2 regions of the Massilia sp. DJPM01 genome follow, and region 1 is predicted to be linked to the other one. Evidence: predicted binding sites of a transcription regulator. Region 1 holds the regulator's gene; the other holds the start of a gene.
What was found. The regulator sigma-54, encoded in region 1, starts transcription at its own class of promoters, with help from an activator protein. The targets are predictions, from matches to a motif close to TGGCANGNAANCTGCTTT.

Region 1 (3,346 bases):
ATTCCCTTGAAACCAACGAAGTGACCCAGGTGACCATACTGACCGGGAACGTGGTCGTCACCAAGGGCACCCTGATCCTCAAGTCCGACCGCGCCATCATCAAGGAAACGCCCGAAGGCGACATGTTCGTGACCCTGACCGCCAGCGCCGGCAAGGCCGCCACGTTCCGCCAGAAACGCGACGGCGGCCCGGACCTGTGGATCGAAGGCCAGGCCCAGCGCATCGAATACGATGAACGCAACGACATGATGAAGCTCTTCTCCGGCGCCAAGATCCGCCAGCTGGAAGGCCAGAAGCCGACCAACGAAATCGAGAGCGAATTCATTTCCTACGACAGCCGCAAGGAAGTCTTCGTGGCTCGTAACGACGCCAGCGGCGCCAACAAGCCGGGACAGGGCCGTGGCACCATGATCATCGCGCCGCGCAAGCCGCGCGCGGCACCGGCCACGCCACCGGGCGCAGCGGCGCCAGCACCGGCCACCACGCCAGCGGCGGGAAACCCATGATCGAAACGAAGAATTGCGGCAGCACGCTGATCGTGCGCGGCCTGCAGAAAAGCTACGGCAAGCGCCTGGTCGTACGCGACGTCTCGTTGCAGGTCGACTGCGGCGAAGTGGTCGGACTGCTCGGCCCCAACGGCGCCGGCAAGACCACCTCGTTCTACATGATCGTCGGCCTGGTGCCGTCGGATGCGGGCACCATCGACATCAGCGGGGTCGATATTTCGAGCCTGCCGATCCACCGCCGCGCCACGCTCGGCCTGTCGTACCTGCCGCAGGAAGCGTCGGTGTTCCGCAAGCTGACGGTCGAAGAAAACATCCGCGCCGTGCTGGAACTGCAAAAGGTGGACGGCAAGGCGCTCACCAAGGCCCAGATCAACGAACGCCTCGACACCCTGCTGGCCGACCTGCAAATTGAAAAACTGCGCGAAAACCAGGCCATGACGCTGTCGGGCGGCGAGCGGCGCCGGGTCGAGATCGCGCGCGCGCTGGCGACCAACCCGCGCTTCGTGCTGCTCGACGAACCGTTCGCCGGGGTCGATCCGATCGCCGTCATCGAGATCCAGCGCATCGTGCGCTTCCTCAAGCAGCGCGGCATCGGCGTTCTGATCACCGACCATAACGTGCGCGAAACGCTGGGCATCTGCGACCGCGCCTACATCATCAACCAGGGTGCGGTGCTCGCCTCCGGTCGACCCGACGACATCATCGCCGATGAATCCGTGCGCCGGGTCTACCTGGGCGAACATTTCCGGATGTAGGCATGAAACAGTCCCTTCAACTACGCACCTCCCAGCACCTCGCCCTTACGCCCCAGCTGCAGCAGTCGATCCGGCTGCTGCAGTTGTCGACCCTGGAACTGCACCAGGAACTGGAACAGCTGTTAAGCGACAATCCGCTGCTCGAACGGCTCGACGATCCGCTCGATCATTCGGTGCGCCTGCTCGGTGATGGCGCCATCAGCAGCACCTCGACGCCGACCGAAGCGGCGCCCGAGCCGGGGGCGCAGGATGCGCCGGCGCCGGCCGAAGGCGAAGGCTTCGAGGGCGGCGAGGCGGATAGCCCGGCCAGCAGCAGCGACAACGATGGCGAATGGGGCGACCTCGGCCGCGCCAAGACCTCCGACGACGAGGATTCGCGCCCGCAGCTCGAAGCGTCCGCCACCACCTTGCGCGAGCACCTGATGGAGCAGATGCGCGTGACCGTGCTGGAGCCGCGCGACCGCGCGCTGGTCGAACTGATCGTCGACGCCGTCGACGACAATGGCTACCTGACCGAAACGCTGGAAGAGATCCACGAGCGCATGCCGCCCGAGCTGGAAATCGAAATCGAGGAATTGCGCACCGCGCTGGCGCTGCTGCAAAGTTTCGACCCGATCGGCGTGGGCGCGCGCAATGCGTCCGAATGCCTGGCGTTGCAGATCCGGCGCATGCCGGGCGTGGCGCTGGTGACGCGGCGCATGGCGCTGACCATCGTCGAGAACCATCTGACCTGGTTCGCCCAGCGCGAATTCAACAAGCTGAAAAAAGCGCTCGACTGCGACGACGAGGACTTGCGCGAGGCGCAGACCGTGATCCGCCAGTGCAATCCGCATCCGGGCGCGGAGTTCGCGTCCGACGTGTCGGACTACGTGGTGCCGGACGTGATCGTGCGCAAAGCGAAAAACGGCTGGTCGGTGATGCTCAATAACGACGTCATGCCGCGCCTGCGCGTGAACAGCATGTACGCCGCGCTGCTCAAGCAGGGCAAGGGCGAAGGGCAGATGGGCGCGCAGCTGCAGGAAGCCAAGTGGCTGATCAAGAACATGCGCCAGCGCTTCGATACCATCTTGCGGGTGGCCGAAGCGATCGTCGAACGCCAGCGCAATTTCTTCTCGCACGGCGCGGTGGCGATGCGTCCGCTGGTGCTGCGCGAAATCGCCGACACGCTCGGGCTGCACGAAAGTACGATCTCGCGCGTGACCACGCAAAAGTACATGATGACGCCGCACGGCATGTTCGAGCTGAAGTATTTTTTCGGCAGCCACGTGGCCACCGAAGCGGGCGGCGAAGCGTCATCGACGGCGATCCGCGCGCTGATCGTGCAGCTGACCAGCGCCGAGGATCCCAAAAGCCCTCTGTCGGACAGCAAGATCGCCGACATGCTGGGCGAGCAGGGCATGGTGATCGCGCGCCGCACGGTCGCCAAGTACCGCGAAGCGCTCAAGATTCCGCCGGTCGCCCTGCGCAAGTGCCTGTAGGGCGTTCAGGGTTGCGCGGTGCCTAGAAAAACTCCGGGTGCTCGCGCAGCAGCAGCTGTTCGTACTGGTTGACCGCCTTGAACTGTTCCAGCCCCGGCGCCATGCGCCGGCCGGCGTCCCAGCTGCGCCAGGCACGCGCCATGTCATAGCTTTTGAACAGCGCGTCGCCCATATCCTTGTAGGCTCCGGCCAGCGCCGGATTGGCGCGCAAGACGCTGGCGTACAGCGGCAGCGCGCCGCGTACGTCGCCCAGCTTGGCGCGCCAATTTGCTTCAAACAACGCCAGCATGTGCTGTTTGTGGGTGTTGAGCTTGCGCAGTTCCTGCAGCGTGGCGAGCGCCGCCTCCATCTCCGCCTTCCCCTTGGACCGTATCGCCGCCGCAAACGCGCGCACTTGCGGGTCGGCGTTGAGCAGCACCTTCTGCTCCGGGGTCGGCATTTTCATCGGATCACCGCTGACAAACGCCAATTCGGACATGCCGAGCATGGCGTCGAAGGCGCGCTTGTCGGCGAACGCTTGTGCGATCCCGGTCTCGAACGCTTGCCTGGTTGCCGCCGTCGGCGGGGCCGCATTCGCCTGCGCCTTGTCGAGCAGCTGATCGAGTTC
Region 2 (3,346 bases), on a different contig from region 1:
CGACTGCCAGCTTCACTACGCCTTCGATTATATGTCTGAGGAAACAGTAAGATTCCGCTGATCACGGACGCGTTGATTCGCGTCAAGCGCAGCAACAGCGGGGGCGCGCGCCACGCTGGAGCCAAAAAAACAGCCCGGTCAGGCGCGCTCCTGACCGGAAAAATGCAGGCTGCCAATGAGCCGTGCATCAGGGTCCCCGCCGGGCGTCCGGCGCCCGCATCCCCGGCCGGCGCGGACGGCGCAGCAGCGGTTGCAGACCCTGCAATGGCTTCGGACCAGCAAGCCATCTTCTTCTTGTTTGCATCTTGCCCAGCCCCGGCCTATTTGCGGCGGCGTGCCAGCAGCGACATGCCGAGCAGGCCCAAACCGAAGATCGCCAGGCTGCCCGGTTCCGGCACCGCCACGGTATTTTGCAAGGCATTGGCGAGGGTGGTCTGGTTGATGGTCAGCTGGTAGGTATCGAACTGGTTGAGCCAGGGCGTGACCGCCGAGAAGCTCATCGTGCCCGGGTTATAGGTCGACATGCCGGGGAAGCTGTCGGTGCGGCTGACATTGCCCATGCTGTTCAGTTCGCCAGGCTGATAGGCGAACACCAGTTGCCCGGTGGTGATGTTCATGATGTTCATGCTCCACGACAGGCGTGCGATGGCATTGGTGTCCATGCCGGCGCCGCTGCTGGCATATGCCTGGGTAAAGGGCGTGCCGTCGAAGGCGACGGTCATGGTCTCGCCCACGCCGAGGGTGAAGTTGAAGGCGCTCGAGGTGCCGACGTCGGAATCGCCGGCGGCCTCGCCATCGGTGCCCAGAGAGGCATCGGCGCGCGTTTCGGCGCGCACCCCGGCCTGCTTGATACCGATGGTCATGGCATTGCCGGTCATGTTCTGGTCGGCGTAGCCGAAGGTGCCCGGCACCGGTGGCGGACCGGAAAAGGCGGTGAAGTTGTTTTCGGCACGCGGTGCGTTGGGCAAGCCGACGAACTGGTGCGCCACGTCCGGCGTGGTGCCGCTGAGGATGGCGCGGTTTTGCGGCATGGCGGCCGACACCATGTTGTTGAGGGAAGCGGTGGCGTGGGCCGAGTTGGTGCCGTCGAGCATGGTGAAATCGGTCGACTTGAAGGCGGCACCGCTGGAATGAAGCAGACGGAAATTGTCGACCACGAGGACGGCCTGGGCAAATGCATCGGCGCGCGCACCGTTCATGGCGGCCAGGCAAAGGCCGGCAATCGCCGCGTTTTTCAACAGTGATGTCGGGACTGGTTTCATAGTTAACTCTCCGGTGGGGATGAAGTGGGGTAGCGTCGACAGCTTGCGGCGCCGCCGTGTCCACGCTGTATGCAGCAAGCGTGCCAGCGCGTTTTTCTTCATGAAATCACGGGCTTGCGAATTTCATCTCGGCAGCTGCGTGGGTGCGTGGCGGGCATGCCAAAAATCCCGACGAGGCGAGTTTGTCCCAGAACAATGGTGTGCGCAACAGCGTGAACTTCCGTATGGATGGCCCTGTCTGACCTGTACAAACTTTGCGCGCGGGCCGGCAGGCGGACTGCGCGATCACGCGGAAGGAAAGAGAACCATGTTTCAAGACGAGCTACCGATTGCAACGTTCGAGATGCCGGCGGGCTTACGCGAGCCGGGCGGAGGGGTCGCCACGGCGACCGAGCCCGAGCCGGGCCAGGCGATGCAGGCATTTCATATCCGCCTGGCCAATTTAGCGGGACGGCGCGAAGCGGCCAGCCTGCTGATCCGCAAAATGTACGGCTGGCGCGGCTATGCCGTCGAGCCCAGCCTGCACCACGACCCCAACAAGGTAACGCTGTACGCCGAGACGGGCGGGATGCTGGTCGGGACCATGAGCTTGTGCCTGGACAGCGAATTCGGCCTGCCGGCCGATGACAATTTTCGCGACAAGCTCGACTTGCTGCGCAGCCAGGGACGGCGCCTGTGCGAGCCGTCGCGCCTGGCGATCGACAAGGGCGTGAACAAGCGCGTGTTCGCCTCGCTGATCCACATCTCGTATCTGTATTCGCACAGGCTGCAAGGTTTCAGCGACTACGTGATCGAGGTCAATCCGCGCCACGTCATGTTTTACAAGCGCATGCTGGGCTTCAGCGACTTTGGCGGTGAACGTCCGTGCCACCGGGTCGGCGCGCCGGCCGTGCTGCTTCGCCTGCCCTTGACGGAGATGGGCGAACAGATCCGCAAATGGGGCGGCCTGATGGAGCAGCATGGCGAGGAACGCTCTTTCTATCCGTATTTTTTCCCGGAGCATGACGAGGCGGGCATCACGGCGCGCCTGAACGGCGGGTACCAGGCCGGCGGAGGGCGCGATGCGTATTATTGAGGAGCAAAAATTCCGACACGAAGCGCCCGACCCGGGGTGGCGGCGCGGCGTGCTGGCGGCGCTGCGCGCCATTGTCGGCGCCAGCCATGCCAGCGACGATCCTGCCGCGCTGCGGCGTTACAGGTGCAGCACGGCCGCGCGCGCCAGCACGCCGCTGGCGGTGGTGCACCCGGGTTCGCAGGCCGAGGTGGTGGCGCTGGTGCGGCTGGCCGGGGAGCGCGGCTTGCCGCTGTATCCGCTCAGCACCGGGCGCAACTGGGGCTATGGCGACGCCTGCGCGGTCGGCGACGCCCAGCTCATCGTCGACCTGGGCAGGATGAACCGCATCGTCGAGGTCGATGCCGAGCTTGGCTACGCCGTCATCGAGCCGGGCGTGACCCAGCAGCAGTTGTCGGATTATTTGAGCAGCGAACAGCTGGACTGGTGGATCGATTGCACCGGCGCCGGACCCGACACCAGCTTCATGGGCAATATTTTGGAACGCGGCTTCGGACACTCGCCTTACGGCAACCGGCTGCAGCACGTGTCCGGCATGCAAGTCGTGCTGGCCAGCGGCGAGGTGCTGGCGACCGGCTTCGGCCACTATCCACAGGCGCGCGCGACCCATTTGTTTCCCTACGGCGTGGGACCGTTCCTGGACGGGATGTTCACGCAGTCGAATTTCGGCATCGTCACGCGCATCGGTATCTGGCTGCAGCCCGCCGCCGATTGCGTGAACCATTTTCTGTGCACGGTGTCTGAACATGAAGAGATCGGCCCTGTGGTCGACGCACTGCGTCCCCTGCGCATGAACGGTACCTTGCGCAGCATTGTTCATATCGGCAACGACATGCGCGTCATTTCCGGCGGCCGGGTGTTTCCCCGGACAGAGGCGCCAGGCCAGTCATGCCTGCCGCCGGGGCTACGTAGCACCTTGCGCGAGGCGGCGGCGATTGGCGCATGGACGGTGTCGGGGGCGCTGCATGGGAGCGCCGCGCAGGTGGCGGCTGCGCGTGCGGCCATCCGGGCG

Region 2: a site for sigma-54 is predicted at 1,331-1,348, ahead of PO883_RS22040 (EDSAP-1 family PEP-CTERM protein). Genes of this name have one in related genera too.

The regions. Positions count from the first base shown of each region.
Region 1 covers NZ_JAQOZV010000003.1:116,850-120,195, reverse strand. The annotation lists gene lptA (lipopolysaccharide transport periplasmic protein LptA) at 1-506, shown strand, start outside; gene lptB (LPS export ABC transporter ATP-binding protein) at 503-1,261, shown strand; gene PO883_RS03135 (RNA polymerase factor sigma-54) at 1,264-2,739, shown strand; gene PO883_RS03130 (hypothetical protein) at 2,762-3,346, opposite strand, start outside.
Region 2 covers NZ_JAQOZV010000038.1:2,619-5,964, forward strand. The annotation lists gene PO883_RS22040 (EDSAP-1 family PEP-CTERM protein) at 321-1,262, opposite strand; gene PO883_RS22045 (long-chain N-acyl amino acid synthase) at 1,570-2,337, shown strand; gene PO883_RS22050 (FAD-binding oxidoreductase) at 2,324-3,346, shown strand, end outside.